3 regions of the Paenibacillus sp. NN59 genome follow, and region 3 is predicted to be linked to each of the others. Evidence: predicted binding sites of a transcription regulator. Region 3 holds the regulator's gene; each other region holds the start of a gene.
The links. The regulator Rex, encoded in region 3, represses fermentation and respiration genes when NADH is low (regulators of the CRP and FNR family bind a similar motif). The targets are predictions, from matches to a motif close to TTGTGAAATATTTCACAA.
Positions count from the first base shown of each region.

Region 1 (7,622 bases), 3.1 Mb from region 3:
TGCTGTATCATTACCCGTCTGTAGTGAGGCGCCTCCGTTGATTTCACGCCGTAAGGCATCTCATGAGCAAGCTGCACCATCCACTTCATGACCTGTTCATGCTCTTCCGCTGTGATCATATCTTTCTGCTGAGCTCTGCCTGTCGGAATGAGGAAAAACAGACTCCACAACACAACGCCCATCTCTTTCACCTTAAGGCTGATGGCCTCCAGATCGTGTAGGTTATAACGGGAAACGGTCGTGTTGATTTGAATCGGAATGGCTGCTTCCTGCAAAAATCGAATGCCCCTCATCGTCATATCATAAGAACCTCTGGTTCCGCGAAAATGATCATGAATCTCGGCCGTTGACCCGTCCAGACTAAACGCCCAGCGGGATAAACCGATTTCCTTCGCTTGCATAATTGCCGCTTGAGTGACCTTCGGCGTGGCACTAGGCGTCATGGACACGGGTAACCCCTTCTCCCGAATCGCATACTCCGCCAGTTCAAACAGATCTGGCCGCATTAGCGGGTCACCCCCCGTGAAAACAAATAACGGTTGTTCCTGCATAGCGGCGATATCATCTATCAGCCTTTTTCCCTGTTCGGTGGTCAGTTGACGTGGATCAGCCCGATACTGGGCCTCTGCCCGACAATGTACACATTTCAGCGCACATGCCCGGGTCACTTCCCAGATCACGATGAACGGATATTGGGTATAATCACGTGGCTTCATCTGCGGCCTTAACTGCTGCATTTGCGCCTTGATCTGTGGCATCGTCATCCATTCTCCCCCTATCTACATGCCATTAAGTGTAGAGCAGATGTCGGGTCAGGAAAGTGAGAAGAATCACAAAACAGACATAACGATCACACGGTAACGAATCAGGCAAAATAAAAAGCGATCTCTCCCGAATCCTGCTCGGAAAAGATCGCCCTATGAAAATATCTATATGTTATAGAAATTAGTTGCCCCAGTATTGCTTCGCAATCTGCTGACCCTGATGAATCTTCGCCCACTGCTGGGCTTCGCTCAGTTCGTTCCCGCCATCACAGGACGCAAAACCACATTGGTGAGACAGCAGTAGCCTATCTTTGTCAATGATCTTGGAGGCTTCGTCCAGCAGACGAACCACGCGCTCCTCATCATCGAGCGTACTTGTTTTGGAGGACAGCAGACCCAGTACAATTTCTGTATCCGGTCTGTCTTTGAACACTTCCAGCGCTTCGATGGAACCCGCACGATCATCATCCCACTCCAGGAAGAAACGATCATACTTCAATTGCTTCAGGAACAGATTCGCAATCTTCACATACGATCCGCCGCCCATGTTACGGGAGTCATAGTTGCCGCGGCAGTTATGTGTCCACATTTTCAGACCCAGACTATGACCGAAGTCAATGACCGTATTGTTGATATCAATAAACTCCGTGGCGAGACCCTGTACTTCCTCTTGATTAATATGCTCTCCGGTAAAAGGCGAGTTCGGATTGTCATCGGCAAACAGCTCCCAGAGACAGTCATCCATTTGCAGAATTTTACCACCCGCAGTTGCAAACTCCTGCACAAATTCCTTATAAGCACTTACCAAGCCGGCTTTCAGCTCCTGTGTATTCTGGTATACGGCATCCTTGCCCCCAATGTTGTCCGACCACGATAATTCACCGAAAATATGGGACGGCGATGGAATGCAGAGTTTGGTCTGCTGGTCACCCGCTTGGTCTTGCAACTGCTTGAACAGTTGAATGAAATGATGATTCTTGCCGCTCAGTTGCCCCGTAATACGCAGCCCGATATCTTTACGTGTTTCATATTTAGAAGTGCCGTCCACATCCCGGAAAAAATACCCATGATCCGCAATATACCGCTCCACTCCGCCGAATCCCCACACAAAATCGAGATGCCACATCGATTTGGAAAATTCGCCGTCCGTGATAACAGACAAGTCGTTCTCAATCTCTTTTTGGATCACTTGTTCAATCGCTTTCGTCTCACATTGCTGGTATCCTTGAAAGTTTTCATAGAATGGATACTGGATATCATCCCGGTGTTCAATCTGTGTTTTATATGTCAGCAGCTCTTCCGGCCGCAATAAACTCCCTACGATCTGGAACTTGTCAGTCATGTAAATAACCCCCTCGTTGTATATGATTATCATATCACGCGGAGCGGGGTTAGAAGAGATACCAAAAATGTATGACTGGTTATAGCTTCAGGCTATAACAACTGGGGAACAAACACATGTATGCTCTTCAATTTTGATGTTTAGTTTTTAGTCTTTTCCCTCTATTGAAATCGTCTCACAGTCATTGAATATTGCAAACCGCTCGAAACATTCCTTCACCACGGCTACAAGTTCTTCGGTTGGCTGCATGCCTTTTTCGTACCAGACATGTTTAACAACAAGCCTTCCAGATTTCCGTTCCACGATAATCTCGGCTCTCCCAATGAACCGGTCTCCATACAGTAAGGGCAACACATAATAGCCAAATTTCCGTTTGAGAGCTGGCGTATAGATCTCCCATTTATAGTCGAACTCAAACAATGCATAAATAAGCTTTCTATCCCACATTAAATTATCCAGTGGAGCAATTAATTCGCAACGCTCTTGTAACTCCGGATTTTGCAGTATGTGTTCAATCATAGGTAAGTCTTCTGTCCGGCAGTATAAACGTTCCTTGATTTGTTCTACCTCAACAGCAATAATGCGATCCTCCAGCAATAGCTCATGAAAAGCCCTGTTCCGCTGCTCTGTTTTTAACCCCCATATATTAAGCCAGGCATCGGATGCACGATTCCACAGTAAACCAACCGCACCGATTCGGCGCAATACTCTCCACTTGTGATGATCTAATTCATTCAATAACGGTTCCGGGGCGTGCAATAAATCAGATTGTATGTGCTTCTCAGCCAGATCATAATATTTACGTGTTCCTTTTTTATGATGGATAACCAGTTCACCTGTCGAATACATCTGCTCCAACACCGAGCGCGAAACATTGTTCCCACTACTCCAGTGAATGGCTGAACGCCAAGTGAAATCTCCTTCTAGTTGCAATGCATTTAATTCATTCGAACTTACCGGACCAACTCGCTGTATATAATCCCGTACTTGCCTTGTGAGCGTCTCCATCTGGGGATAGCTTTCGGCATGTTGCCTGGCCGCTTGTCTGTACCGTTCGAAATAAGGCCAGTCCTCAATAGAGATTATAGCGAGATTCTTATCGGGATAATCCATCAGTAATCGATCTTCATACAATAACTCTTCAAGCATGTTCTTGCTAAACCCACGAATGCGTGACTGCAATACTAACTCGGCATTTTTTCCACAGATATCGATAGGATCATATTGAAGGCAACCAACCTGTCTTGTAAATTCCATGACCCCTGACTTTCCGACATATTGATGCTCCCCCAATAACCCATGCTTTAACAATAAAAACCGCCTGGCTTGCCGTCTGGTTAATTGTATCATTGGACGTATTCACCCCTTAACAAGTTCAACCACAGTAATCCCCCGAATATGTATAAAATATAGCATGAACAAAACGTATGTTCTTATTATATCTTATCTTTGTTGAAGTATAAAAACAATATGTAGTACAACATATTTTGTTCTAAACCGCTCTACATTAGATTCTCTACCCTTTGAGCTTGCCGATAATAACCTTTGGTTGGCTAAGTTCCAGCGTTGCGGTCCGATAAACACAAGTAGACCGCCCCCTTACAAAGGTCGCGGTCTACTTGGTCGTGTATGCTCTTGTTTGAAGCCCACCGCTCTTAGAAGCGGCTATTTCGGCAAAGAGTCGTGTTACAGCACGGCTCTCTTTGCTTTATAAGCTGTTTGTAAGCTTGATTTAACATGCGAAATAACGATTTCACACTGTCCTGCGGCGCAGTTCGTAAAAATACTGCACGGCAGAATGCTTCATTTTAATCGAATCCGACATGTTCAGAATCCGCTTTTTGCCCACCCGTCTGTCGATCAGCGCCAAAATATTGAGCAGAATGTCATTGCTCTCCAGATTGTCCTCGATTGAAGTGGCCAGAAACGTTGTTGCTACCGACGTAAAATTCGATTTGCTCAATGCGGCTTGAGCCGCTAACAGTTCCTTAGCATGAGATGTGCTTTTTCTACCTCGCACCATGATCTCAAGTCGTTCTTCCGGTACAGCCCCTTTCGTTTCTTTACGAATGGCTTCAATCTCTTCCATACTTACAGGAATTACGATATTGGGATCATTCTTGATCTCCTGATCGGTCTGATACCACCGTATGGGTGTCGTCGTATCCGCCATATTAAGGATATTCTTCTGATCCACGGTCAGATAACCACTCCCTGATTTATCCGGTGAATAGCGGTAACTGGTTGCCCGGTACGCTACTGTGCCGGCCAGTGCGGGGCTAAGGAAACTCTCTAATTGTTGTTTTAATTTACTCCAGGACATAGTTCCTCCTATTCTCAGAAAAGCTTCAACAGAACATTTACATAAAGTATAGCACAGCACAACGATACGCCCCTCTAATAGCTACAGCACAAAAGAATAGTTCACCTTTGAAGTCATCTGGGTCTTTCTTGAAGTTTTTATCTCCATGACTCACACATTTTCTTTTGTTGATGCTATCATGAAGATATTCAGATATTTATAGCGAATTTTGTAGATTGGGGTCAACTTCATGTTCAGGGATATTCTGCGAGTCAGTTCTCGTACGATCTTGCTTCACATCATTTTTGTCGTTGTTATCGGTTTGGTCATAAGCTACGCCGTGATGTCTGCACCAGATTCCCCTCCCGTTAGAAGCGAACAAGGCATACTCGATTTAACTCAGGGTCATATTCGTACAAATCCTGTACAGTTAGAGGGAGAATGGACATTCTACTGGCATCAGTTGCTTTCGCCTGAGGATATACGAAGTCGTATGGAAATGGGTGGACAGTCTGACCGATATATCAATATACCTGGATCATGGCTAGGCTACCGATTGGATGGTCAAGAACTGACAGGAGAAGGCTTTGCCACTTTTCGTCTGCTCATTAAGCTTAGCGAGCAGGACAGAAATGAGCGACTTGCGCTGCGGTTACCTACCATTTTCCATGCTTATAAACTATGGGTGAATGGAGAACTGCTTGCAGAAGCAGGTAGGGTTGGTCAGGACAAAAGTAACATGACACCGCAATTGGCAACAAAACTGGTGTTCTTCCAGCCCGAGAGCGATACGGTAGAACTCGTGATGCAAGTATCCAATTTCTATCATAATCGTGGCGGTATCACCAAAGAAATAGAACTAGGTGGCAGTAACGTATTAACGGTCCAGACTAAACTGAAGGTTGCCACAGACATGTTTGTAACAGCAAGTCTGCTCGTCATTGGCTTGTATAATCTGATGTTGTTCTTGCTCCGCCGTCAGGACAGAGCACCGTTATACTTTGGTCTGTTTACCTTGTTGTTTGGCATCCGATCCATGCTGAATGGCGAGCTGATGTTTACACAATTTTTTCCTGATTTCCCGTGGGAATTGCAGTTTAAAATGGAATATCTGACTCTTTGTCTTGGTGGGTATGTCATTACCAAGTATTATGAATGTATTTTCCCGAATTATGTCTCACGATGGTTCCGTCTTGGCAGCCGAATCGTAACGGGATTACTCTGCCTGGTTGTTGTCATAACCCCTGCACTGATCTATACCAAAATGTTAATGTTGATTGGTGCGGTCGTTGTTCTTCATATGGCATATCTGATGGTTGGGCTAGCCAAAGCGGCTATGCAGCATATGGAGGGAGCTCTGATTTTCCTGCTCGTATCCGTGGTTGCTTTGGTTACGGTGATTAACGACTTCTTATACTTCAATGAGTGGTCGCCAATCGGAAATACTTCTCCGGCAGGTCTGTTGATATTCACGATTGCACAGCTGATTCTGCTTTCTTCCAGATTTACAAGGGCAGCAACAAACGAGGTGCGGATTGCCCGTGAGCTTCAGGAAGCGAATGACAGGCTTACCGATATGAATACCAATCTGGAGCAACTGGTGAAGGAACGTACACATGCATTATCTGCGGCTCACGAAGACCTGCGTACGTCGTATGAGCAGTTACTCCGCTCAGAGCATGGAAGAAAGAAGCTACTTGCCTACATTACGCATGATTTGCGTCTGCCGCTGTCCAGCATGCTTGGTTATGTCGAGGCGGTAAAAGACATGGTAAAGCCAGAACGCAATGAACAGTACCTAAAATATATTCGTGATAACACGATACGGATTAATCATATGATCGGGGAGTTGTCCTTCTTGTCTCATCTGGAGACAGGACAAGTGGAATACCACATGGAGCCGGTTCATGCAGCCGACTTCTTACATCGATTTTATGAACAATATGAGCTGGTTGTGCTTGACGCAGGATTGGATTTCACACTGGACATCGGCAGAGGGGAAGATCAACGGGCTGACTTTCCGCACATTGAGATTGATGAGCAAAGAATAGAGCAGGCTTTGTTTAATCTCGTATCCAACGCGATGAAGTTCACCTCTACTGGTGGAATCATACGTCTTGCTCTAGCCGTGGATGAGACAGAAGATCCCTCTATTGTGATCATTAGTGTACAAGACTCTGGCATGGGTATTCCCCCGGATCAACTCGAGCAAATCTTTGATCGCAATTACCGATATGATCGGCCAAGCACGGACATGAAAGTGGAGGGCAGTGGACTCGGACTCGCGATTTGCAGGGAAATTGTTCAGGCACATGGGGGAAGCGTTCATGCAGACAGCGACGGCGAGACGGGATCGATATTTTATATATCGCTGCCGCTCTATTCAATAGCAGGAAGGTGACCACATGAAGGACTCGTACAAAATTATGATCGTCGATGATGATCCCCATATATGTGAGATTGTTCAGGCGTATTGCGAACGTGAAGGTTTTAATTGCACTTATAGTCATACCGGGACAGAAGCCATGCAGCTGCTTACATCGTTTAATCCTGATTTGATTGTACTGGATGTGATGCTAGCCAATGAAAACGGCATTGACTGGTGCAGGAACGCAAGAGGCTACACTGATGCGCCGATCTTGTTTCTGAGCAGCCATGAGGAAGATGAGGTGAAGATCAGTGCATTAACGGATGGCGGCGACGATTATGTGACCAAGCCGTTCAGTCCAGGCGTACTCATGGCCAAAATCAAGGCTCATCTTCGCAGAGTATCGTCAAGCAGGCGGGAACAACTGCTGGAGTTACCAGGGTTGCAACTGGATTTCTATGCTCAGTCCGTCAACATAGGTAGTAAAACCATTTTTTTATCCAAAAAAGAATTCAGTCTCCTGTCCTATATGGCACAGAATGTGAACCGGGTGATCTCGGTCGATACGTTATTCAATCTTGTCTGGGGCATGGAAAGTCTGGAGGATACGAGAACGGTCGCTGTACACATCAGTAATTTACGCAAAAAGATAGAGGATGACCCTCTCCATCCGGAGAGAATTATTACGATTCGGGGAGCAGGATACATGCTGGCTTCGTCATAGCCATTCCGGTAACGTCTTTTTTATTATGCAAAATACAAAAAAAGGGTTGCCCCTGATGCAGTTAGTTCTGCACGGAGCAACCCTTTGAATTGCATTAAATTAAACCGGATACCTTCAGTAAC
Region 1 is NZ_CP199678.1:918,777-926,398, reverse strand. Features, by position in the region: gene ACT89M_RS04140 (TIGR04053 family radical SAM/SPASM domain-containing protein) at 1-758, opposite strand, end outside; gene ACT89M_RS04135 (cobalamin-independent methionine synthase II family protein) at 946-2,106, opposite strand; gene ACT89M_RS04130 (winged helix-turn-helix domain-containing protein) at 2,254-3,363, opposite strand; gene ACT89M_RS04125 (SF0329 family protein) at 3,860-4,429, opposite strand; gene ACT89M_RS04120 (ATP-binding protein) at 4,659-6,809, shown strand; gene ACT89M_RS04115 (response regulator transcription factor) at 6,814-7,500, shown strand; gene ACT89M_RS04110 (S-layer homology domain-containing protein) at 7,595-7,622, opposite strand, start outside.
Region 1: a site for Rex is predicted at 819-836, ahead of ACT89M_RS04140 (TIGR04053 family radical SAM/SPASM domain-containing protein). Genes of this name have one in related genera too.

Region 2 (7,622 bases), 180 kb from region 3:
GACCACAATGCTCCTGAAAAACGGACGGTCCGCTTCGACCTTGTACAAGACCTGTCCGATAAATAAGGGCTTCGTTTCTCGTTTCTCTGCCCTCTTTGCCTCACCTCCTACAACGATCTATCCGTTTTCTCCCTTGCTCACTTTCCTTTTTCCCACCTCCTTTCCTATCTCTCCGCTCTTTCCTTCGGCTATGCAACTATACGGCAATCGGGGCTCCCCAATGTGGAGAACCCCTGAATCACTTGCCTTAACTTGAAGTACTAAGTTGTAATTTATGTTGCTTGTTATTCAAATTTGCCATAGAAAGCGTTGCGGTACACATCGGCAAGTTCAGTGACCAGCGGCAGTTTTGGATTCGCTGTTGTACATTGGTCTTCGAAGGCGCGATCTGCCAAGTAGTCTACACGCGATTCGAAGTCTTTCGCGTCAAAGCCGATCTCCTGGAACGATTCCTCGATGCCCAGTTTTTTGTTCAGATCACGGATGGCTTTGATCAAGCTGTTCACGCCTTCTTCGGTTGTGCGTGCTGGTAATCCGAGAATACGTGCGATTTCGGCGTACCGCTCATCTGCCACAAAGTGCGAATATTTCGGGAACGATGCAAATTTCGTCGGTTTTTTCGCATTGTAACGAATAACGTGTGGTAATAGGATGGCATTGGTGCGTCCGTGTGCGGTGTGATATTGACCGCCCCATTTATGCGCCAAGCTGTGGTTAATGCCCAGGAACGCGTTGGCAAAAGCCATACCGGCAATCGTGGAAGCATTATGCATTTTCTCGCGTGCCAGTTTGTCACCTTGCAGTGACGATTGCTCCAGGTATTGGAACACCAGTTGGATGGCTTTGATTGCCAGACCGTCTGTGTAGTCATTCGCCATAACGGATACGTACGCTTCAATCGCATGTGTCAATACGTCCATACCGGTGTCGGCTACTGCCGTTTTTGGCAAACTGTATACGAACTCAGGGTCAACAATCGCCACATCTGGTGTCAATTCATAGTCAGCGAGCGGATATTTGGTGTTGCCATGCTCTTTATCCGTAATTACCGCAAACGATGTGACTTCCGAACCTGTACCCGATGTTGTCGGGATGGCTACGAATTTCGCTTTCGATCCGAGTCTTGGGTATTTGTAAATCCGTTTACGGATATCCATGAATTTTTGTTTCAGGTTGTTGAACTCTGTATCCGGATATTCATAGAACAACCACATCGCTTTGGCAGCATCCATCGGTGACCCGCCACCGAGTGCGATAATACAGTCTGGCTGGAAGCGTTCCATCATGGCTGTACCGCGGTCTACTGTTGTTGTTGATGGATCTGGCTCAACTTCTGAGAAGACTTCAATCGCTACCGGTGTCTGACGTTGACGCAGATAATGCTCTACTTTTTCCACATATCCGAGTTTGACCATCATGGCATCTGTAATAATCGCTACGCGAGTAATGTCCGGCATTTTGGCAAGGTATTGAGTTGCCCCTTTTTCGAAGTAGACTTTGTTCGGCACTTTGAACCATTGCATATTCACGGTACGGCGAGCCACCCTTTTCACATTGATTAGGTTCACAGCAGTTACGTTGGAAGATGTCGAGTTACGTCCGTACGATCCACAACCCAGTGTCAACGATGGCATGTTGGTATTATAGATATCTCCGATTGCGCCATGTGTTGAAGGGGAGTTCACGATAATCCGTCCGGTTTGCAGGCGATCCGCAAATTGATTGATCACTTCTTCATTGTTCGAATGAATGACAGAGGAGTGACCCATACCACCAAAAGCAACCACTTCTGCCGCACGCTCAATACCATCTTTTGCAGATTTAACTTTGTAACACGCCAGCACCGGACTCAGTTTCTCGGCGGACAATGGGAATTTGGTGCCTACACCTTCAATCTCGGCTACCAGAATTTTAGTACCTGCCGGTACTTCAATACCGCACATTTTGGCAATGTTCACAGCGGACTGACCTACGATGGTCGGGTTAACCGCACATTTCTCTGCGTTGATTGCACCTGCTGTCAATTTGGCTGCCTCTTCTTTGTTCACAAAGTAACAGCCGTTCGTAATCATTTTCTTTTTCACTTGATCGAAGATGGGTTCTTCAATAATGACCGCTTGTTCGGACGCACAGATCATACCATTGTCAAAAGACTTCGACAGAATCAAATCCGTTACCGCCTGGTTGATATCTGCACTTTTCTCGATAAAGCAAGGCACGTTGCCTGGTCCTACGCCCAGTGCCGGTTTACCACAGCTGTACGCTGCCCGTACCATCGCTGATCCGCCTGTCGCCAAGATGAGAGCCACATCATTGTGATTCATCAATGCGTTCGTACGATCCATGGATGGATCATCAATCCATTGGATACAGTCGGCTGGAGCACCGTTTTTCACAGCAGCTTCAAGCAAAATTTTCGCGGCCTCGCGGCTACAGTTCTGTGCGGAAGGGTGGAAACCAAAGATGATCGGGTTACGTGTTTTGATGGCAATCAGTGCTTTAAACATCGTTGTTGATGTCGGGTTGGTTACCGGTGTGATCCCCATGATAATACCAACCGGCTCCGCAATTTTCTGGAAGCTGTCATATTCATTGTCTTCGATAACGCCTACTGTTTTTTCATATTTAATGCTGTTATAAACATACTCTGTTGCGAATATATTTTTAATAATTTTATCTTCATATACACCACGTCCGGTTTCTTCCACGGCCATTTTGGCGAGCATCATATGTTTATCCAGTCCCGCAAGCGCCATTGCCTGCACAATCCGGTCTATTTGCTCCTGATCCATGGACATGAATGCTGCATGTGCTTTGTTCGCTTTATCAATTAACGTTTGAATATACTGACCTGCTGTCGGTTCTTTTGTTGGGGCGACTTCATTTTTTACAGCCATCTCCCTCATCCTCCTAAAGGTTCGTATTGGTTTGTCTCTCTTCTTTACATGCACATCGTACCATGGGGAAAAGATATATTATGTGATTTTTTTCACAAAGTATGACAAATTTTAGTTAAGTTTTTAACGGCATCTTTCCGATGAGAATTCACCTTCTATTAGAAATAGTAGACCAACAGCCTCATCCTTCCCCTCGAAAAGTGAATTTAATCACAATGTTTGAAATTTCGCCATTTTTAAATGCTTTCCATGCCCCTCAAACGGTAAGATTAGGTATATACTGAACTTAAAAATTGAACCACCGCAATTTGTACCGTACCTCCACACGGCCGAGATGCCCAGATCAGGATGGCACAGTTTGCGGCGAACCTCGGGGGCAACATGTAGCTGCACTCGCCAGACCGGGGAGATAAAGGGGAGATCAACGTATGGGAGAACTAACAAACGTACTGGAAAAACGCGGAAACACCAACTGTTTCTCGGAAGTGAATTTTAATCATCTGCTTGTAACGATGAAAGACCGAACTTACCCGGAAGGAACACATCTGTACTGGGAAGGTGACGTCTCTGACAAACTTTATTATATGAAACGGGGACGTGCACAGATCACGAAATCCACCGACGAGGGCAAGGAACTGATCATGTACATGTACCAGACAGGCGATATGATTGGTCAGGCTGATCCGTTTTTTGGCTCCAGACACAGCTTCTCGGCGGAAGTACTGGAGGACAGCGAGATTGGTGTGCTGGAACACAAGGACCTGGAAATGTTGATCTGTCAGCATTGTGACTTTGCGATTGATTTCATGAAGTGGATGGGCATTCATCATCGTTTGACCCAAACAAAGTTCCGAGATCTAATGTTGTACGGTAAACCTGGGGCACTCTGTTCTACCTTGATCAGGCTATCCAATTCGTATGGAGAGGCGCACGGAGATCATGTGATGATTCATAAAAAAATTACCCACACGGACCTATCCAATATGATTGGCGCTACCCGTGAAAGTGTAAACCGTATGCTCAGTGATCTTCGCAAAAAAGATGCCATTGAATATGACAATGGTATGATTGTGATCAAAGACCTGAAAATGTTGCAGGGCATTTGCCACTGCGAATTGTGCCCGAATGAAATTTGCCGCATTTGACGTCATGTTAAATGAATAGCTTGACCTCAGGTAGCGGACCTTTCACTTGCTATCACGACTGTTTAAAGAGTTCATCATATAGTAAAAAGCCCAAATTTGATTATTATCAACATTGGGCTTTTCGTATTTACTTGTATGTGCTCAGGATGCGTTGACAAGTTCAAGCTTCACCGCATCCCGTGGATTTAATTTCATATCCAATCCATTCTCCATTAACTCTTTGTCATTGACCTTGATTACCCAGCGCTGATTCGTCCGAGGCATAACATTCTCAACAGCAACAACAAACTTGTTATTCTCCGACAGACGCACAACCCCACTGGATTTTAATACGTCACGAACAGTGCATTCTTGCACATAAATACCGGCATACTGCCGATTCAGATTTGGTTCCACGCTACCACCGCTCACTTTAAGCAGGGTTGTCTGATATGCGACACCTTCTCCCCCGCTGTCAGCAGCTTTGACGTATATAATGACTTCATCCTTAGCATGAAGCTCGGTATCCCACTTTTCTGGAGCAATATCCTTACCGTTCAGCTTCACTGCCCAACTCAGAGACGAATCAAGAGAAACCTCACCCACAGACTGGATCCGTTTTCCGTCTGCCGTAAAATCAACCAGCCCGCTGTTCAGCAAAGCTTTTTTGAGCGTCAAGCCTTCACTGAAATCTCGTTTGATGGACTTCGTCGCATCAGGTAAAAAAGTACTGCCATCAATGGCAACCGTAATCGTATTGGCTGAATCTTTCTCTGAGACAACCGGCTGTTCGGAAGGCTGTGTCTCTCTGGTACACCCCGTCAAAATGACGAGAACAAGCATACATAGACCTATGTAACCGGGAATTTTCTTCATCATGTAGGTAACACCACCCTGCGTAAAATCATTCACCCTGTTGTCCATACCCTTTATTATGGCACATTCTTTGATAAAAAACAGTGTCAAAGCCGTTACTTTTGTCCTTTCCCTGTCTAAGCACCTACCATCAAAAAAGGGAGAGCCTGCAAGCAGACCCTCCTTATACTGCATTAGCCATACGTTTGACCCGACCACTATTGAACAAAAGCCTGCATGTAGGTACGACCTCCGTCGCCGTCCTTCACATAGGGATTAAGGCCAAACGTCTGAGTATCGGATACAAAAACACCAGTAAGCAAACGACCTTCAAGTAATGCACCGTCTACCTGTACGCAGCAGGACGGAGCATCTACGTATTCCTGATACAACGGAATATGACCGTAGGGCTGATGAATTTTGAACACTTTGCCCTGCTCATGCAATGGGCGATCCGAGAAATACGTCGGAACAATATATCGTGCAATAACTTCCAGTTCTTCCGCAGTGTAGAACGGCTCATCACCAAGCCAAGGTGCAAACATACGGATTTTTTCGTATTGTGACCAGACAACGGCCTGAATGAGCATTTCGATCTGAACCAATTTCCCGTTTCCGGCCTTCAGACAGAGCCGGTCGTTGTAAGTTTGTTGTTTTGCATGAGACACACGATCTGGTAACCGCAGTTCACAGCCGATACATTTCCAGCCACTAGGCGCTTGGATCCATTTTTGCAGCACCGCCGGAGACGATCCTGAGCCAGCGCTGTTCATCCAATCCACGTCTGTGTGGACAGGATTATTACTCCCCGAAGGTGAATCAACCGAGCGTTTGAACAGTTCTGCCGTTTTCTGATAAATCAGATGAACCTGAATGGATGCGCTCTCAAGTTCTGCAATATCTTGTTTGCCGTAGCGTATTTCACGGGATAAGCTTTCTTCTCTCATGACAAGTGGCCTCCTTCGCTCCGGCCGTCTGCGGCCATTTTCTATAGATTATACTACATCTGATGACAACATGTGCAACGGATAAGCGAAAAAGTCCCATGTAAGCTGTCACAGAAGACAAAAAACTCTTGATTTCACTGGAAATCAAGAGTTTCTGTACTTTCTGCACACAGCATCAGCTGGTTATTCCACCCAGTGCTCGGCCCAGTCTTGAATTTGACTCATTACAGGCTGTAACGCCTTGCCCTTCTCGGTCAACTCATACTCAATTCGCACTGGCGTTTCCGGGTACACATGACGCACCAGAATACCTTCGCTCTCCAGGTCTTTCATCCGTTCAGACAACATCTTGTCGCTCATGGATGGTATCAGATTGGAGATGTCTTTGAATCGCTTTGAACCACTCATTAACGTTTGAATAATCAACCCATTCCAGCGCTTGCCCAAAAAAGAAAACGCCGTCTCAAAGCGCGGACACATCCGCATATCTTGATCTTCCACTTTTATCACCTCTTTAGAGATCACTCAACTTACGTTTTGTTAGTATATTTCATAATAACACATTTGAGCTTTAAAGAAAACGTCTGCCGCAAAAAACTTTACATTAAAAAAACAAAACTCAATACTGTCGATACAGTATACCTTCAGTATACAACACGTTATGGCAGGTAACCATGGGAAATATCGTTTAACAACTGATATCCTTATATTACCCAAAAAGAACCCTTCTACCACAGTCAGACGACCTGGAGAAGGGTTCCCGGTATTACCGTATTACCTAATCAATTTTAATGATGAATATCCATGAGTAAAGCTAAAGCTTCTGCGGCTTAGACCAGCACGCCACCAATTGGTCTTACGGGTTCGCTCTTGCCGTATTGCGGCTTCGAGCTGCGGGCAGGGTAAGCCCATTTTATAGCGTTGCTGATCACTTTCAAGATTTCCGGATTGTAATACGTGGGGTACGTTTCATGTCCGGGCCGGAAATAAAAGATTTTACCTTCGCCGCGACGGAACGTGCATCCGCTGCGGAATACCTCTCCGCCCTGGAAGTTGCTCACGAACACCAGCTCATCCGGTACTGGAATATCGAAGAATTCACCATACATCTCTTCTTTTTCCAATACGATCTTGGCGTCGATGCCTTCTGCAATCGGGTGAGACGGATTGACACACCATACGATCTCCTGCTCATCTGCTACACGCCACTTAAGATCACAGCTTGTGCCCATTAACGCTTTGAAAGGCTTCGAGAAATGACCCGAATGGAGCACAATCATACCCATACCGTTCAATACACGTTGCACTACCTTCTTTACAATCTCGTCGCTAACGCGATCATGTGCCATATGTCCCCACCATATAAGCACATCTGTGGAATCCAGTACCTCATCACTCAAACCGTGTTCAGGCTGATCCAATGTAGCTGTACGAATCGCAAATCCCTCGCCGCCAAGTCCGTCAGCAAGTGCACGGTGCAGACCGTCCGGATATACTTCTTTTACTTCATCATGTATTTTCTCATGGACAAACTCATTCCAAATGGTGACGTTAATCATATTCAATTTCCCCCTAGTATAGCTCTAAACCCACCACATATCGCCCAGCGGTTCCTCGATCAATACTTGCTGGAGATTTTGCACGGCTTTAGAGAATCCTTCTTCAACCGACATCAGACCGTCTTCATGTTCAATACTTACCACATAATCATATCCAACCAGACGCAGGGCACTCATAATGTCCGCCCACGTTTTGTTATCATGTCCATAACCCACGGAGCGGAACTGCCAAGCACGATC
Region 2 is NZ_CP199678.1:4,213,546-4,221,167, forward strand. Features, by position in the region: gene adhE (bifunctional acetaldehyde-CoA/alcohol dehydrogenase) at 285-2,897, opposite strand; gene ACT89M_RS18595 (Crp/Fnr family transcriptional regulator) at 3,326-4,042, shown strand; gene ACT89M_RS18600 (hypothetical protein) at 4,184-4,900, opposite strand; gene ACT89M_RS18605 (hypothetical protein) at 5,095-5,823, opposite strand; gene ACT89M_RS18610 (winged helix-turn-helix transcriptional regulator) at 6,007-6,309, opposite strand; gene ACT89M_RS18615 (ThuA domain-containing protein) at 6,654-7,382, opposite strand; gene ACT89M_RS18620 (sugar phosphate isomerase/epimerase family protein) at 7,407-7,622, opposite strand, start outside.
Region 2: a site for Rex is predicted at 2,978-2,995, ahead of adhE (bifunctional acetaldehyde-CoA/alcohol dehydrogenase). Genes of this name have one in related genera too.

Region 3 (7,622 bases):
AGATCTGACGACGATGAAGGAGAATTTAAGATTCTTCATGCGTATGGATGATGCCAAGACCGTGTACTGGATGGAGGCCAGCGGACAGTTCCGTAGCAAGTCACTCCAGCTATACGCTGTTCCGGTGGATGTGAGCGCACAATTGAAAGAGATGTTTTTCGATAAAAAGAAAAGCGTTGTTCTTACATCGGCTACGCTGTCGGTGGATAAGTCATTCCAGTTCATGATTGAGCAACTGGGTTTGCAGGAAGCTGCCGACAATAATCGGCTTCTGACCTCGGTGCTACCTTCCCCATTCAATTATCGGGAACAAGCTTTGTTAGTAATCCCGCGGGATTTCCCGAGTCTGAAGGGGAGCGTAGGGGACGCGCACTTTGTACAGATGCTGGTGCACTCTCTTGCTGAGACGGCGATTGCAACTCAAGGACGTATGATGGTGCTGTTTACCTCTTATAAAATGCTTCGACAAGTCTATGAATCACTGAAAGAGGCTTTGTCCGGGAATGACATCTCGCTACTGGGGCAAGGTGTTGACAGCGGGAATCGTTCGAAGTTGACCCGACGCTTCCAAGATGCCAAAGCAGCAGTCCTGCTGGGTACGAGTAGCTTCTGGGAGGGCGTGGATATTCCGGGTGAAGCGCTGACCTGTCTTGCGATTGTGAGACTGCCTTTCCAGCCGCCTAACCATCCGCTTCTGGAAGCGAAGAGTGAACTGTTGCAAGAGCAGAAGAAAAATCCATTTATGAAGCTTTCTGTGCCGCAGGCCGTCATTCGCTTCAAGCAGGGGTTCGGCAGGCTTGTTCGGACAGGCAAAGATCGCGGAATCGTCATTGTGTATGATACGCGTGTAATTGAAGCTTATTACGGCAAGTACTTCCTGTATTCGCTACCGGGACCAAAGATGGAGCATATGCTGACAGAACAGATGGTTCCCCGTATTGCTGAATGGTTAGATCGACCTGCAGAAACTCAAAAATAATTACGATGTAAAGCTATAACATTGCATTGGACTTCACCATGGCGTTAAACTTTGAAGAAGACTTCACAAAGTTCGAACAGGGCAGCGCTTTAATGAACTTATATTCCTAATAATTCGGGCATTCTGTATGAGGACATCATGCATGGATATTGCATGTATACAGAATGCTCATCTTTTCAATATTTATTTAATCGTGGCGATGGTAAGGGGGAGCAAGGATGAAATCGGATAAAATATCAGAAGCGGTAGTACGGCGTCTGCCTGTATATTTGCGTTATTTAAACGAGTTGGTTCAGCGTGAGGTGACAACGGTTTCCTCGCAGGAGCTAGGACAGCGACTGGATTTGAATCCAGCTCAAATCCGTAAAGATTTAGCTTATTTCGGTGATTTTGGTCGTAAAGGAATCGGGTATGATGTGTCTTACCTGATCGAGAAGATTCGTCACATTTTGAAAATTGATCAGCAAATTAATGTGGCTCTGGTAGGGGCCGGTAATCTCGGACATGCCTTATCGAATTATAATGCTTATTTGAAGGACAATATGAAAATTGTCGCTATTTTTGATGCGTTTGGGCCAAAGATTGGCAGTAAAATTAATAGCCTGACGGTCAAACCTATGGAAGAACTTACAGAAGCGGTTCAGAAAGATAACATTCGTATCGGGATCATCACGGTGCCGGACACGGAAGCTCAGAATGTTGCCGATCAACTGATTCAATCGGGCATTGAGGCGATTCTGAATTTTGCGCCAACGATTCTAAAAACGCCTTCACATGTGCGGATTCATCATGCAGACTTTACAACGGATTTGCTCAGTTTGGCTTATTATTTGGAGAACGGGAAGGAAGATGAGCTTGATGACAACAACGAATAAATGGGTAATCCAAAATGGTAAATTTGCTGTAAAAGAAGGTGCCAATTGGACTGTGATTCAAGGGTATATGGTCGTTGAAAATGACAAGATTGTGCATATTGGTGAGACGCTGCCGGATGGTGACGAGAACCTGCCTAAAGTGGATGGAAAAGGACTGCTCTTCCTGCCGGGTCTGATCAATACGCATGGTCATGCGGCAATGTCTCTGCTTCGAGGTCATGGTGATGACCTGGCATTACAAGTGTGGTTACAAGAAAAAATGTGGCCAATGGAAGCCAAAATGACTTCTGAGGACGTGTATTGGGGAGCATCCCTTTCGGTGCTTGAGATGTTAAAAGGCGGAACAACAGCTTTCCTGGACATGTATGACCACATGGATCAGGTAGCAAAAGTGGTTGAACAGTCAGGAGCTAGAGCTGCGCTGGCTCGCGGTGTCATTGGACTGTGTTCGGAAGAAGAGCAGATGAGAAAGCTGGAAGAGTCCGCAGCATTTGCTCGTGAATGGAATGGACAGGCGGATGGACGCATCACAACCGTAATCTCTCCGCACGCGCCTTACACATGCCCTCCAGATTACATAGAGAAGCTTGTTCAAGTTGCGCATGATCTAAACCTGCCTCTCCATACGCACATGTCAGAGACGCTTCGTGAAGTGGAGCAGAATGTATCAGATTATGGCATGCGTCCAGTGGCACATTTGGAGAAGCATGGCTTTTTCTCACGTCCTTCACTCGTAGCGCATGCTGTGCATCTCAACGATGAAGAGATCGAGATCTTGGCACGTCATGATGTCGCTGTATCCCATAATCCGGGTAGTAATTTGAAGCTTGCATCGGGTGTAGCTCGTGTTCCCGCTTTGTTGAAAGCAGGAGTTACTGTATCTTTGGGAACAGACGGACCGGCAAGTAACAACAATCTCGATATGTTTGAGGAAATGAGACTTGCAGCTTTAATTCATAAAGGAGTATCCGGTGATCCTACCGCCGTACCTGCCGGGGAAGCGTTGCTTCTTGGAACAGCTTACGGTGCGAAGTCCATCTTCCTGAACGATACTGGAGCTTTGCAAGTTGGTAAAAAGGCTGATTTTATTGCACTCAACATTGAACAGGCTCACTTCTATCCACACACGGATTTGATTTCACATGCCATCTACTCGGCTTCGGCGAAAGATGTGGAACATGTATGGGTGGATGGCAAACAAGTCGTAAAACATGGTGAATGTTTAACACTGGATGAAGAGCGCATTTTGCGGGAATCCCAGTTGGCCTTTGATCAATTGCTTGCGCGTTAAGAGGCAACTCCAATGCGCATTTTTAGGGAAAGGAAGTTCAACTCTTGAAGAAAAAAAAGAAGTGGATATGGATATCGCTGCTCATTCTCGTTCTGATCTTGATTGGACTTCAGCGATATTACGTCTATGTCACGCAGGATCAGCGGCAGGAAGAAGCATTGGCGATTGAATCGGCACAGAACCAGCTGGGCATTACAGCACCTGATGAACTGCGGAAGTACGTGTGGGGCGAAAAGACTGGCGCTGACAACATTTACTGGACGATGACAGCTAAAAACAAAGATAATCAGGACATTATGGTTTGGGTTAAGTTTGATAATAATAATCAGCCTGTACAAGGCGCGGCAGGTGTGCACAGTGAGTTATTGCAGAACGGGATGTCCGAAACGCAGATTCGCAACCGTTTCAGCTCAGACGTTCCAGGCGGTGAGATCAAACGGATCATGCCAGGTGTTGTGAACAATATCTATGTGTGGCAAGTGTACTATAACGATGATACGCATAACTATTATCGCTTTTACCGATTTAGCAACGGAGAGCAAGTCGATCTGGTATATACGTTACCGAACAGCTGACTTCATACTTCTTCTTCCATTATGATGATGAATAAAACGGTCAATTCATAGATAGTTGCACATAACAATAAGCCAAAAAACCGGCAGAAGGGATACCGACTGAACCGGTTTTTTGGCATTCCAACCATTGAACATCAAATGAAATAGTTAAAATTATTAATTTATTCATATTTTCGCCTTCGAAATTGTATATACGATGTGATATACTCAGATATGTACTGAAGTTAACGAACAACGCAAACAAATCTGCAATAAACGTTGCAGACATGATGTACAGCTAAATATACAAGCCTGTAGATTAAGGACGGGCTCATTTTGGGAGGGGTAATTCATTTGAAGCTGAAAGTATTGCCTATTGTTCTAACCGCCGTAGTTTCTGCCGTCCTGTTGTTTGGAGGTTGGTTCATATACCGTCAAGTAGCCGTACAGAGTCCGATTGAAAAGATGGTTACTCAGTACGAAGGTGTTAATAGTGTTCAGTTAACTATTAACCGCAATGATGTACAAATGAAACTTGATTTAAAGCCGAATGTAGATTTAGGTAGACTGGTGCAATATATTCATAGAGAAGGACAGAACCTGATCGGCTCCCGAGTGCTCAAACTGGATGTCGTAGACCACTCCAATGAGGCGCTTGAAAACTGGTGGGGAGATGCCATGTTTACCGTAGCCCAGGCGATGGAGAACAAACAATACGCCGAGATTACTCCGACGTTGTCCAAGATGGCTACAGGAGGAATTCAAGTCAATACGGCGATGGATGACAACAATGTTTATGTAAGTCTGCGAGACGGAGAAGCCAGCAAGTTTATTATACTGCCGCGTGTACCCGGTCAGATAGGAGTGTGGCCTAATGCCTAAATGGACAAAAGAAGCAGCCATAGGAATTGTCCCCGTTGTTATCATTTTTCTTGCTTTTATCGGTGTGAATATTGTTCCGATTCTGATCGCAGCATTGTTGGTTGGTGGGTTGTTATTCATGATGCAGATGCGCGGCGGGATTACGGTAGGTGCTGGACAAGAGCGTAAACGGAAGAAAAAAGGACCTTCAAAACTGACGTTCGAAGAAATTGGAGGTCAGGACAGTGCCAAGCAGGAATTAAGAGAGGCACTTGACTTTCTGATCCGTCATGAAGAAATACAGAAGTTTGGGATAAGGCCGATGAAAGGCATTTTGCTGACGGGCCCTCCGGGAACTGGGAAAACGTTGATGGCTAAAGCCGCGGCTCACTACACGGATTCGGTGTTCGTAGCTGCATCAGGCAGTGAGTTTGTTGAAATGTATGTCGGTGTAGGTGCCAGCAGAATCCGGGATTTGTTTAAGGATGCCAGAACACGGGCAGCGAAGGAAAACAAGGAAAATGCGATCATTTTTATTGATGAGATTGATGTGATCGGTGGTAAACGTGAAGGTGGACAGCAACGTGAGTATGATCAGACCTTAAATCAGTTGCTGACGGAGATGGATGGCATATACACTTCCGAGACGCCTAGGATATTGCTGATTGCAGCTACCAACCGTAAAGAGATGCTCGATAGTGCACTGACACGTCCAGGGCGCTTTGACCGTCATATTCAGGTGGATTTACCAGATAAAAAAGGTAGAAAACACATCTTGGAGCTACATGCAGTGAACAAACCACTTACACAGGGCGTGAGCCTGGATAAAACAGCGGAAGAGTCTTACGGTTTCTCAGGCGCACAGCTCGAAAGTGTCATGAATGAAGCTGCGATCTATGCGATGCGTGAGGGCTTGCTTACCATCGAACAGCGTCATTTATCTCTTGCGATTGACAAAGTGATGATGGGTGAGAAAACCGATCGCGAGTCGAGCGTTGAGGAAAAGAAAAGAGTGGCCATTCATGAACTTGGACATGCCATTATGGCTGAGCTTGTGCGTCCTGGGAGCGTAAGCCAGGTAGCCCTTAGTCCGCGTGGACAGGCACTTGGGTACGTGCGTCATAACCCGCAACAGGAGCAGTTTCTGTATACGAAGCGTTTTCTGGAGGAGCAGATCATGATTGCACTGGGTGGTGCAGCCGCCGAAGAAATGTACTATGGTGGTCGTTCTACAGGTTCACGCAATGACTTTGAACAAGCGACGAATGTTGTACAGACGATGATGGCTTCCGGTTTGACGTCACTCGGGATTGTAAATATGGATATGGTCACTACCGAAGAACTGATGAGAGAAAATAAAGTTATTTTACAGGAACTGATGGAGCAGACGAAACGCCGGCTTGAAGAGCAACGGTCAATTTTCGACAATTCGCTCGACATTCTGATGCGTGAGGAAGTTTTGTCAGGAGAACAATTTCGTTGTCAATTTCGTGACAGTGCACGTTTACCAGCATAATTTCTTTATGCTGGTTATTTTTTTTTACATTTCAGTCGTGCTAAGATATTATTAGTTGTTGGGTCGAAATTTGTAATTTTCGGCGAACAGGGTACAATAGAGAAATAGAGAACCGAAAGGATGGAGCAGAACCATGTTTTTCAAAAAAATAGGAGTTGTCGGCGGCGGTACGATGGGGCAAGGAATTTCCCAGATGCTCGCAGCCAAAGGACTTGATGTGCTTCTAGTGGAGCATACGACTAAGAAGCTTGATCATGCATATGACATGATTGAAACAAATTTGGATAAACAGCTCGAGAAATGGGCGATTACCAAAGCGGAGAAGAAATTGATTCTCTCCCGTATTACGAAAGTAGCGCACTTGGCTGAACTGGGCTCTTGCGATATGGTTATTGAGACGATCTCGGAAGATCTGGAAGCTAAAAAAGCAGTCTTTAATCAATTGGATCAGGTATGTCCAAGCAATGTGATTTTGGCAAGTAACACGTCCACGCTGAGTTTGACCGAGCTTGCAAGCTCGACCAAGTACCCGGAGCGTGTTATTGGTATGCACTTTATTCACCCGGTATCCCGGGTTGATCTTGTTGAGATTATTCGTGGTCTGAAAACATCCGATACAACATTCGAAGAAACTCGCCGCTTTGTTGAAGAAGTCGTAGACAAAAAAGGCGTTATGATCTACGAATCCCCTGGATTTGTAACCTCCCGTCTGATCTGCTTGCTGATCAACGAAGCGCTTCATGTCCTGCAAGAAGGTGTAGCTTCTGCTGAGGACATCGATGATGCAATGCGTATCGGTTATAATTTCCAACATGGACCGCTTGAAATGGCTGACCGTTTCGGACTGGATTCCGTTGAGGCAGCCCTCGAAAGAATGTTCCGTGAATTCGGAGAACTGAAATATCGTCCTTCGATTGTCCTGAAAAAAATGGTGCGTGCAGGTCATCTGGGCGTGAAAACAGGAGAAGGATTCTTCAAGTACGACAAGGATGGTGACCGTCTGTGAATATACTCGTAATTAACGCGGGGAGTTCCTCGCTCAAATATCAATTGTACAACATGGAAGATGAATCGGTACTTGCAAAAGGTCTGGTAGAGCGGATCGGGATGGATTCTTCCATTCTGACACATAAACCGACTGGCCGTGAGGAAGTTACGGAAGTTAGTGAGATTCTGGAACATACGACTGCGATTCGTAAAGTCATTGATTTGTTGACACACAAGGAACACGGCGTGGTTGCTTCTGTTAGTGAAATTCAGGCTGTAGGTCACCGTGTAGTACACGGCGGTGAAGCGTTTAAAGAATCTTCACTGGTAGACGACGCTGCAAAAACCGAAATCCGTCGTTTGTTTGACTTAGCTCCGCTTCATAACCCGGCAGCAATGATGGGTATCCGTGCGGCGGAATTGAATATGCCAGGTGTGCCTCAGGTAATGGTGTTTGATACAGCGTTCCACCAAACGATGCCTGAACATGCTTATCTATATGCTATTCCACGTGTACTTTACAAAAAATACAAAGTACGTCGTTACGGCGCCCATGGTA
Region 3 is NZ_CP199678.1:4,028,788-4,036,409, reverse strand. Features, by position in the region: gene dinG (ATP-dependent DNA helicase DinG) at 1-979, shown strand, start outside; gene ACT89M_RS17665 (redox-sensing transcriptional repressor Rex) at 1,198-1,854, shown strand; gene ACT89M_RS17660 (amidohydrolase) at 1,838-3,145, shown strand; gene ACT89M_RS17655 (DUF5590 domain-containing protein) at 3,190-3,720, shown strand; gene ACT89M_RS17650 (hypothetical protein) at 4,054-4,581, shown strand; gene ACT89M_RS17645 (AAA family ATPase) at 4,574-6,076, shown strand; gene ACT89M_RS17640 (3-hydroxyacyl-CoA dehydrogenase family protein) at 6,210-7,082, shown strand; gene ACT89M_RS17635 (acetate/propionate family kinase) at 7,079-7,622, shown strand, end outside.